One region of the Spirosoma oryzicola genome, then DNA from elsewhere that is predicted to be linked to it. Evidence: riboswitches for the same ligand, from Rfam matches in the RefSeq annotation. Region 1 holds a riboswitch; the other holds the start of a gene.
The links. Region 1 has a riboswitch for S-adenosylmethionine ahead of metH (methionine synthase). Riboswitches for the same ligand answer to the same signal wherever they lie in the genome.
Positions count from the first base shown of each region.

Region 2: linked by a shared signal. The riboswitch ahead of LQ777_RS20580 (homoserine O-acetyltransferase family protein) and the one ahead of metH (methionine synthase) in region 1 are both predicted to bind S-adenosylmethionine.

Region 1 is NZ_CP089538.1:1,526,983-1,532,283, forward strand. It holds gene LQ777_RS06160 (hypothetical protein) at 1-239, opposite strand, end outside; gene LQ777_RS06165 (GNAT family N-acetyltransferase) at 370-1,320, opposite strand; gene LQ777_RS06170 (Ppx/GppA phosphatase family protein) at 1,753-2,640, opposite strand; SAM riboswitch class I at 2,807-2,922, shown strand; gene metH (methionine synthase) at 3,075-5,301, shown strand, end outside.
Region 2 is NZ_CP089538.1:4,874,757-4,880,057, forward strand. It holds gene LQ777_RS20560 (polysaccharide deacetylase family protein) at 1-246, shown strand, start outside; gene LQ777_RS20565 (glycosyltransferase family 87 protein) at 278-1,459, shown strand; gene LQ777_RS20570 (class I SAM-dependent methyltransferase) at 1,540-2,250, shown strand; gene LQ777_RS20575 (DciA family protein) at 2,273-2,599, opposite strand; SAM riboswitch class I at 2,785-2,903, shown strand; gene LQ777_RS20580 (homoserine O-acetyltransferase family protein) at 3,072-4,130, shown strand; gene LQ777_RS20585 (GDSL-type esterase/lipase family protein) at 4,292-4,900, shown strand; gene LQ777_RS20590 (esterase family protein) at 4,955-5,301, shown strand, end outside.

The DNA of each region.
Region 1 (5,301 bases):
ATGTCGGCGTGGGCAAAGTTGTTGACGCAAACCATTTCCGTTCGACGGATAAAATCGAAGTGTTCGGTCAGGGACTCGTTTAAGGACGGACCGTTACCCAGAACCGAGCAGACAGGGAGCTGGCGGGCGGGTAGTCGAGTTCGGTGGCGACCACGGATCACCACTTTTATCAGGGAAAGAAGCGATTTGAATAACTCGCCCAGAAATCGACTTATGGAATTAAAAGCAGCTTCAAGCATGCGGTCAGTACCGGATGGGATACCCTTTTTTATACAAAATAACGAAAAAAACACCAGAACGGACTGTCATCAATGGGAAAGTGGCCTAAACGACGTAAGCGGCAACGGTCCAGAAGATCGTAGTTCCTGTCTACAACTTTTTCTCGAATGTGAGCTTGGGCGATGATTGTGCACCGAGGTTTTGCTTGAAACGAATAAGGCTGAGTTTGGGTTGCCGGTCAGCGTCAAGCGATACACCCAGGTCGAGTACGCGAATACCTTGTTGCTGGCAGTAAGTGAATACGCAATCCAGGAGCAGTACCATTGGGCTAAACGTTCGGTAGTCGGGGTGCGACGCGGGAAGAAAGCTATACAAAATGTCGTGCCGTACCCGTACTGCAACCGTCAAGGCAATGAGCTTTTCTCTATGCCGGACGGTAAAGACCGGAAACTGGTGGGGGAAGTTCTGTAAAAGAGTGATCAAATAATTCGTGCCAAGCGTAAGTCGATACCCTTGTTTGTGTCGGCTATCTTGTAAAAAAGCAGCGACTTCTTTTACATCGGGAAGAGACCCCTGCGTAAACCGGAAATGGGCCTCTCTGCACTTGCGTAACCGCCGGCGTTCGGACGCCACTAGCTTTGACTCGAACGCTGTTTCGGTAACGGGAAGAAAGAAATTTTGGTGGTTTTCGAGAAGCGCAAATTCGTGCTTCTCCAGAATACGAGTAAGCTGTTCGGCCTGCGTGGGTGCGTAACAGTGCGGATAGTTAACCAGCCGTAATGCACGAGCGCCGTTGGTACGAGCCGTGTCCTGAATGCAGCCTATAAACTCCTCGATTAGATCGTCCGGGAGCGTATTGCTGAATTCGACCGAACCAAACGGGGCAGCACCGGGACTCATTGCTACCTGATCACTGACAAAAAAAGCACATCGGGCTTCGGCTTGCTGAGTCTGTTGGTTGAGAACGGTGAGCAAATGAAAGGCTCCGTTTTGTTGCTGACGGAGATGCTCGATCTCATTGAAGAAAAAGCCGGGTTGACTAAACAAGGGAACGCTGGAGGCTTCGGGACTAAATTGGTGCAGAATTGTGTAGTCAATCATTACTTAGGCTGCCAAACGCTTCCTGATAGAGCGGGCACTCGATCGGTTTTGAAAGCAACCGATTTATTGGGCTTAGTCAACTTTTATGCCATCGGCAAAAGCGTATGGCGAATAGTCTACAAAATGAAGTGACCACTTCCGTACTACGGAGTCGTAAGAAGGTAGTTTCTAACCAGAAAAAGAAGTGTTTTTGGTTTCGCCGTGAGCCGGATGGGTAGGAACTACTCGCAAAAGTTAAACGATAGAACCTTTTTTAGATACAGATATACGGCGCTGACCGATGGATAAAGCCGGTTCACAGCGACACAGATGCCGATCAGGACGCAAATAAACTGGTCAGCTGATAAAATTGTAAGAGAGAATATGTCAATTAGAAATCCCGATGATGTTATTTCGTCGGGATTTTTTGTTGGCTGTCTAGGGCTACCAATCTTAAGAAAGGTGTTTTTTCTTCTTCCATTGGGAGTAAACCAACTGAATGATCCCGTCTTTCAAGCCCAAGTCTGGGACGATAATTGTATTGGCCCCGGCCCATTTCATGACCGATACGTAAATGTCGGCGGCTGGAACAATGACATCGGCGCGGTCGGCGTTCAGACGGAGTTTGTTGATTCGATCTTCCTGACTGAAACCCGCAATGTGGTTGCGAATCCGTTCAATCTCGGCTCGGGTGGTTTCCGATTCGGATGTCTTAGACGCCAAGTTGAACAGCTTGCTGATGTTACCGCCCGTACCAACCGCCGTGATTTCTTCCGACGAATCAACGTTGTCTTCTACCCAATCTTCAATTTTCCGCCAGGCACCTTTGGTTTCTTTGCCTTCCAGCAGCCGAACCGACCCAATTTTAAACGATTTGGAATTGATTTTCTGCCGGTTCTTGTACAGGTTTAACTCCGTACTGCCTCCGCCCACATCGATGTGCAGAAACTGCCGGTCGTCGAGGGCCTGCACGACCACGTTGTTGATCAGTTCGGCTTCTTTGCTACCGTCGATGATGTGTATTTTGATGCCCGTTAAGGCTTCGATTCGTTTGGCAACTTCGTGTCCGTTCGACGATTCGCGCATGGCTGATGTGGCACAGGCCATGTAATCTTCGACTTCATGCAGTTCCATCAGCAGTTTATAGACCTGCATGAGTTTAGCCGTCCGGGCTTCACTTTCGGGCGTCAGTTCACCAAAATTGAACACATCGTGCCCAAGGCGAAGAGGAAATCGTACGTATTCGACGCGCTTGAAGCTTATTACCTCGTCGTTGTGTAATACCGTTGAGATTTGCAGACGAGCCGCATTGGAACCGATATCAATGGCTGCTAGTTTCATCAAATATAAAGCGTGAGAGACTGGTTTGTTAGAAGAGCGCCTATGCGAATCAGGGCAGAACTGCTAACCAGTCAGTTATCCCATTTACTAAATTCATCCGTCAATTGTTCGGCCAAAAATAGGTTATTTTTGGGGACTATGGCTATAACCTATATCTTTGCTTAAGTGCTTATCAAGAAAGACGGAGGGACTGGACCCTACGATGTCTTGGCAACCAGCCGCTTAGTTTAGAGTCGGAAAAGGTGCCGCATTCCACCCCGGTTTTGTGGGGACAGATAAGTTAGCATTCCTGCTCTCTTCTCCTGATAAGCCCCTTCTTGTAGCGAATTGCTTTAAGGCTGCTCCTGGCATGCCTATGACTTTATAAACTTTTGGATCACTTGGAACTGATTACAGACCTTCTGAAAAAGCGAATTCTTGTTCTCGACGGTGCGATGGGAACGATGATTCAACGTTACAATCTTACCGAGGAAGACTACCGAGGGGAGCGCTTTAAGGACTATCCGCATGATGTAAAAGGAAACAACGATTTGCTGTCGATTACGCAGCCCGGTATCATTCAGGAGATTCATAAGCAATATCTGGAAGCCGGAGCGGATATTATCGAAACCAACACGTTCAGTAGTACGACCATCGCCATGGCGGATTACCACATGGAAGAGCTGGCCTACGAACTGAACTATGAGTCGGCCCGGATTGCCAAGGAGGCCGCCGTAGAAATAACGAACCAGAACCCGGATAAACCGCGCTTTGTGGCGGGGGCAATGGGGCCCACCAACCGCACCGCTTCGCTATCACCCGATGTCAACAATCCGGGCTACCGCGCCATTACGTTCGACGAACTCGTCAGTGCGTATTACGAGCAGGTAAGTGGTCTAGTCGAAGGCGGTTCGGATTTATTGCTAATCGAAACCATCTTCGATACGCTTAACGCGAAAGCTGCGTTGTTTGCTATCGATAAATACTTTGCCTTGAATCCGCAGCAGCGGGTCCTGCCCATCATGGTGTCGGGTACGATTACCGATGCTAGTGGGCGAACCCTGTCGGGACAAACGACGGAGGCTTTCCTGTATTCGGTTTCGCACTTGCCCTTGCTGAGCGTTGGCCTGAACTGTGCCCTTGGTGCCGAGCTGATGCGGCCTTACATTCAGACGCTGGCCAAGGAAGCCCCATTTTTTACGTCGGCCTATCCGAACGCGGGACTGCCCAACGAATTTGGCGAGTATGACGAAACGCCCGATAGCATGGCCTCGCAGGTCGAAGGGTTCATCCGTGATAGCTTTGTCAATATCGTTGGTGGCTGTTGTGGATCAACCCCGGATCACATTCAGGCGATTGCCAGGGTAGCCGCCAAGTACCCGCCCCGCCCGCTGCCGGAGCCCGAACCGTACCAGAAACTGAGCGGTCTGGAACCGTTAAAGATCACGGAACAAACCAACTTCCTGAACATCGGTGAGCGGACCAACGTGACGGGATCGAAAAAATTCGCCCGGCTCATCAAGGAAGGAAATTACGACGAAGCCCTGAGCATTGCCCGTGGGCAGGTTGAAGGTGGAGCGCAGGTGATCGACGTGAACATGGACGAAGGGATGCTGGATTCGGTAGAAGCCATGACCACCTTCCTGAACCTGATTGCCGCCGAACCCGATATTGCCCGCGTTCCGATTATGGTCGATTCGTCGAAGTGGGAAGTGATCGAAGCCGGTCTGAAATGCGTTCAGGGAAAAGCCATTGTCAACTCTATTTCGCTCAAGGAAGGAGAGGAAGCGTTTATCGAACGGGCCAACCTGGTTAAACGGTACGGGGCTGCAGCCGTGGTTATGGCGTTTGACGAATCTGGCCAGGCCGATTCCTACGAACGACGGATCGAAATCTGCGAACGCGCTTACCGGATTCTGGTTGATAAAGTCAATTTCAATCCGCAGGACATTATCTTCGATCCCAACATTCTGACGGTAGCGACGGGTATCGAAGAACACAACAACTACGCCGTAGACTTTATCAACGCCACGCGCTGGATCAAGGAAAACCTGCCGCTTGCCAAAGTCAGTGGGGGGGTGTCGAATATTTCGTTTAGCTTCCGGGGCAATGACGTTGTGCGGGAGGCCATGCACTCGGCCTTTTTGTATCACGCGATTCGGGCGGGACTGGACATGGGGATTGTCAATGCTGGTCAGCTCGAAGTGTATGACAACATTCCCAAAGAGTTGCTGGAACGTTGTGAGGACGTGTTGCTAAACCGGCGCGACGATGCTACCGAGCGACTGGTCGAATTTGCCGAAACGGTAAAAGCCAAAGGCAAAGTGGTGGTGCAGGATGAAAGCTGGCGCAACGAACCGGTTCGTGAGCGACTGAAATACGCCCTCATCAAAGGCATCACCGACTACATCGATCAGGATGTTGAAGAAATCCGGCAGCAGGTCGAGCGACCTTTGCACGTGATCGAAGGACCATTGATGGACGGTATGAACGTCGTGGGTGACTTGTTTGGCGAAGGGAAAATGTTTCTGCCGCAGGTCGTCAAATCGGCGCGGGTGATGAAAAAAGCGGTTGCTTATCTAACCCCCTTCATTGAAGCTGAAAAATCGGATGGTGAGTCGGCGTCGGCTGGAAAAATTCTGCTAGCCACCGTTAAAGGCGACGTTCACGACATCGGTAAAA
Region 2 (5,301 bases), 2.4 Mb from region 1:
CCTTTTTCGTATTACAAATCACTCTGCAAGCAAACACTAGCGACGGATGGTTTTTTGAATCTGTACGTACATCCCTGGGAATTTACGGATCTAGCGGCTTACGAAAAGATACCGACCTATGTTCGTCGGCACTCGCGCGATGAGTTGCTCGATCGGGTCGAAGCGCTGTTACGTTACTTAAAACCAATGGGTGAATTTGAAACCATGGACGAATTTACCCGACAACTCGAAGCAGTTGCTCACTGACCGGATCTTTTGCTTCTGATATCCTCTTTTGATGCTGTCCTTTTTCAAAAAGCCTATATTCAGCGATTACCGCTTTATTTTTGGTGTTTACGCCCTGCTTACCTTATTCGCCAGCACGCGGATAGTAATTCTGCTCGACTCCAATAACTATAAGATTTTTTACTACTCGCTGTACCATTTGATAGACGGGAAAACGCTGTACAGTGAATACCCCGCCGAATACAGTGATCACTATCATTACGCCCCTACATTTGCGGCCTTATTCGCACCCATTTTTGCCCTGCCATTCCGAGTAGGGCTCTTTCTGTGGCATTTTCTGTTTGCTGGCGTTTGGGCGTTGGCTATTTACCGAATGCCGCTTACCCACCAGCAAAAAGTTTTCGCGTACTGGTTCTGTCTGCAAGAATTATTTACATCGCTGGTTAACAGCCAGACAAATCCGCTGATTGGTGCGATTCCGCTGTTCGCGTTCATTAGCTTTGAAAAAAAGCAACCCATCTGGGCCGCCTTCTTTATCGTCCTTGGCTTTAACATCAAGATATACAGCCTTGTAGCAGCAGCTTTGTTTCTGTTGTATCCGCAAAAGATTCGTTTTTTACTGGCAATGGTTGGCTGGGCTATCGTGCTTGGTTTGCTGCCACTTTTGTTTACATCTCCGGCAAAATTGCTCTGGCAGTACGAACTGTGGGTAAATCAACTGCTGATCAAGTCCGATCATGACAAATGGGCGAATACCTCGATTCACCGACTTGTGCACCTGTTTATTTCCCCGGACGTGCCGACACCGGTCATTATCGGTTTCGGTGTAGCGCTGTTCTGCACGGTTTACATGCACATTAAACGGTTTACGCAGCGGTACTTCCGGATGCTGATGGTCGCTTCGATCCTGATCTTTCAGGTTATTTTCAACCCCGTTTCTGAATCGCCTACGTACATCACTGCCGTCACGGGCGTTATGCTCTGGTGGTTCTATTGCCCGCAGAGCGTATTGGACCGAGTCTTGCTAATCAGTTGCCTCGTCTTGACGGTTTTTTCGCCGAGTGATATATTTCCGGTCTATCTGCGCGATCGTTTTGTCTTACCATACGCGCTGAAAGCATTACCTTGCGTGCTGATCTGGTTCCGAATTATTTACCTGATGCACAGACCGACTCCGTTTTCTTCGTCAACAGATGTTCGGGAGGCTGGGCTTTCACTCGAAAACAACACGTAGTTCGCCACGGGGGCAGGCTCGAAGTAAGTAAACGTCGGTAGATCAATTACACAATCATCCTTTATCCAAACACAAACTAAATGGCGCAAGGAGCGGCAACATGGCTTGATTTCTGGCAGGAAGAAAACGAATTTGACGACTCAATGTCCGTCAATTATGCTTACTTTCTGGCGCGGGTAGAGAAATACATTCCTCTGTCGAAAAAGCTAAAGGTACTGGACATTGGCTCTGGTCCGGGCAATCTGGAAACGGCCTGGCACGACCGGGTTGCCGAGATCCACGGCCTGGATGTATCCAAACGATATAACGAGATCGCCCGCCAGAAACACGCCGGGCATCCAAACGTTTATTTTCACGATTTATCGCCGGACGATTATCTCAATTTTAGCCCGGTCCTGAACCAGAAGTTCGATGTGATCATCGTGATGAGCGTCGTTCAGTATTACCGCAATGCAGCCGAAGTAGAGCAGTTGCTAAAGGCAATAAAAGCGGTAGCTGCCCCCGGTGCCAAAGCCATGATCTGCGACCTGATGGTGGGGGGTAGTGTACTCAAAGACATTGGCAGCATCATCGGGCGTTCACTCCGGCAGGGTCAGTTGCTGACGATGATCAGACTTCTGATTCGCTTACGCTTATCGGCTTACTATACAGTGCGCAAGAATAACGGCTTTCTGGTAATTCCTAAACAGGAGTGGCTGGCGATGTGCCAACGGTTGGGCTTGAACGCCCGCTTTGTGGAGGAGCCGCTGACGATGCAGCAGGAAAGACAAAATCTATTTATCGAGTTCTAGACGATGCTGATCGTTGACAGTATTAGATAAATACCACGTCGTCGATCACGTCGGTACCCATGTCTTTATTAACGAGCTGGATGAGCTTTTGCTTCGCGTTAACAAGTTCATTGCGCAAGGGAGCCGACGTAATTTCAATATGCAACTTGCGGTCCCGAACGTAGATCCGGTTGGTCCGCGAGGCAATGGTTGGTCCCATCATGCGGCCCCAAAACGCTTCGAGGTAGGTTTCGTTAAAGCGCGTCTGGAGTTGATAGGCTTTCAGTAACTGCCCGATTGCATCCTTCAACGATGTAGTTCCGGAGGTTCGTGTAGCGTTTTCGCGATTATAACGGTAAGTCTGGCTCATCAGCAACGTATCTTCCTTACAAAAGTAAACATCAGGCGGACTAAATACGCCCTACCAAACCGCGAAGTTGAAAAAATAACCCAACGGTAGAAAATCCCCCTGGCGTTTGGATTGGCGCCGTTTGCCTATTATACTTGCGCTATCAAGTCAATTGTCAGGCGTCAATCCAAACTCCGACGTCAATTGATTTATACAGAAGCGAGGAGAGATCAGGCTCTGCGAATCGCTGGCAACCTACCACTTGGCAAGGTGCTAACTCCTGCCTAAAGCAACCGCAGCAGCGGATCATTAGGGACTATAAATCGTATACTTAAATGCGCTATACTCAGCACTGTACGCCCCCCGCGGCCTACTAAGCATACTACCCTATTAAACCGAAGACCGGGAGTGGTCTTGGGCGGTTCTTTATGTTTACGATTTTCAGTTTGCGCGGTCTTCACTGAAAATGTCAGGCCAGAAAACGCATTATCCATTGGACATTCATTATTTCGACTACAAATATTCGTTCCCTCTCGAATCGGGCGAGAGCCTGCCGGGCTTTCAACTGGCCTACACGACACGCGGAACACTAAACGACGAAGGTTCTAACGTTGTCTGGATTTGCCATGCCCTGACCGGTAACGCTGACCCCGGCGATTGGTGGGGCGGTATGGTCGGTCAAGGGAAATATTTCAATCCGGAAAATCACTTCATCGTCTGTGCCAATGTGCTTGGTTCCTGCTATGGATCAACGGGCCCGCTGTCAACCAACCCCAGCACGGGTCGACCTTTTCATCACGACTTTCCCGCGCTAACGATCCGCGATATGGTCGAAGCATTGGATTTACTGCGTCAGGAACTGGGAATCGAAAAAATTCACACCTGCATCGGCGGCTCTCTCGGCGGTGAACAAGCAGTTGAGTGGGCTATTTTACGCCCTCAGTTAATTGAGAATCTGGTGCTTATTGCAGCGAGTGCTGTAGCCTCTCCCTGGTGTATTGCCTTCAATGAAGCACAGCGTATGGCCATCGAGGCCGATCCTACCTGGATCGAACAGCGCGACGATGCGGGAACAGCAGGTATGCGAGCAGCGCGGGCAATGGCCATGATCTCGTACCGGAATTATGACACCTACGGCTTTACGCAGGCGCTCGACAACAATGAGCAACTGGACGGTTACAAAGCGGCTAGTTACCAACGCTACCAAGGCGAAAAAATAGCGGATCGTTTTAATGCCTTTACGTATTGGACGCTTTCGAAAGTTATGGATTCGCACAACGTTGGTCGTAACCGGGGAAGTATTCTGAATGCGCTCAATCAAATAAAAGCCCGAACCTTAGTTGTCGGTATTCGCTCGGATTTACTTTTCCCGCCAACTGAGCAGCAGTTCCTGGCCCGGCACATTCCAGAGGCCACCTACGAAGAAATTGATTCGCTTTATGGGCACGACGGTTTCCTGATCGAGTTCCGTCCCTTGGCGGGTATTATGCGGAAGTGGGTAACGGCTACTCAACCCAGTTCAACGAACGTAGCGGAGGTAGTTAAGAAGTAGACTTCCCATTTTTTCGCGGGTACGATCAGACCAAATACTCATGTGTTTAACGATGTGCTGCAACACATTCTTTGCTTTTGAGTTATCATAACTTAGCACGGTACACATAACGTACCCTTTATACGAAGCCATAAGGCAAAACTTAACCAATTTATAACCAGATGATCTGGTACGAAGACGAAGTTCGACAGCTCGAAACTAAAATTAAGTCTAATCTATCTACGTCGGACCGAGTCGTATTTTACGGCAGTTCGTCTATCCGCCTTTGGTCAACACTGGCGCAGGATTTTCCGGATATCACAGCGCTTAATTTAGGCTTCGGGGGCTCAACACTGGCGGCCTGCGCGTGGTTTTTTGAACGATTGGTCGTTCCCGCTAACCCCAGGTGCATTGTATTTTACGCCGGTGATAACGATCTGGGTGATAATCGCCATCCGGAAGAAGTATACTTGTTTTTCTGCGCACTGGCGGAAAAGGTACGTCGGCAGTTACCCGATACCCAATTTTACTACCTGTCCATAAAACTCAGCCCTGCTCGCTGGGATATTGCCGATAAGATTCGCGCGACCAATAAACTCATTGCCGACAAAATAAATGAGCTGCCAAACTTTAAAACCATTGACATGACAACTGCTTTGTTGGGTACTGATGGTAAGCCACGTCGCGAGTTTTTTCAGGCTGATGGTCTTCACCTTACCCCGGCAGGTTATCAGGTTTGGAAGCAGGTTTTACAGCAATTACAAATCTTTAATAATTTGTTTACGTACTAAGCTGCCATTGTTTGCGTTGCCTGCTGCAATTTCACCGTAACTACCGCCATCACTATGAATCGCGAGTATCATAAGTGGTTCAGCCCGAATCTGAACCGCGATATGGAGTTGCTTGTTTTTGGTCATGCAGGAGCTCGCGTTCTGGTCTTCCCGACCCGACGCGGGCGTTTCTATGAATACGAAGAGCTGGGTTTGGTCAGCGCGCTCGCCGACCGGATCGAGAACGGCTGGATTCAGCTGTTCTGCGTTGACAGCGTTGATCGAGAAAGCATTTACAACCGCTACATTGCTCCGCACGAACGCATCAAGCGCCACAGCCAGTACGAACACTACATTCTGAACGAAGTACTACCGTTTTCTCGCCTGAAAAATCCACAGCCGTTCATGATTTCGCACGGATG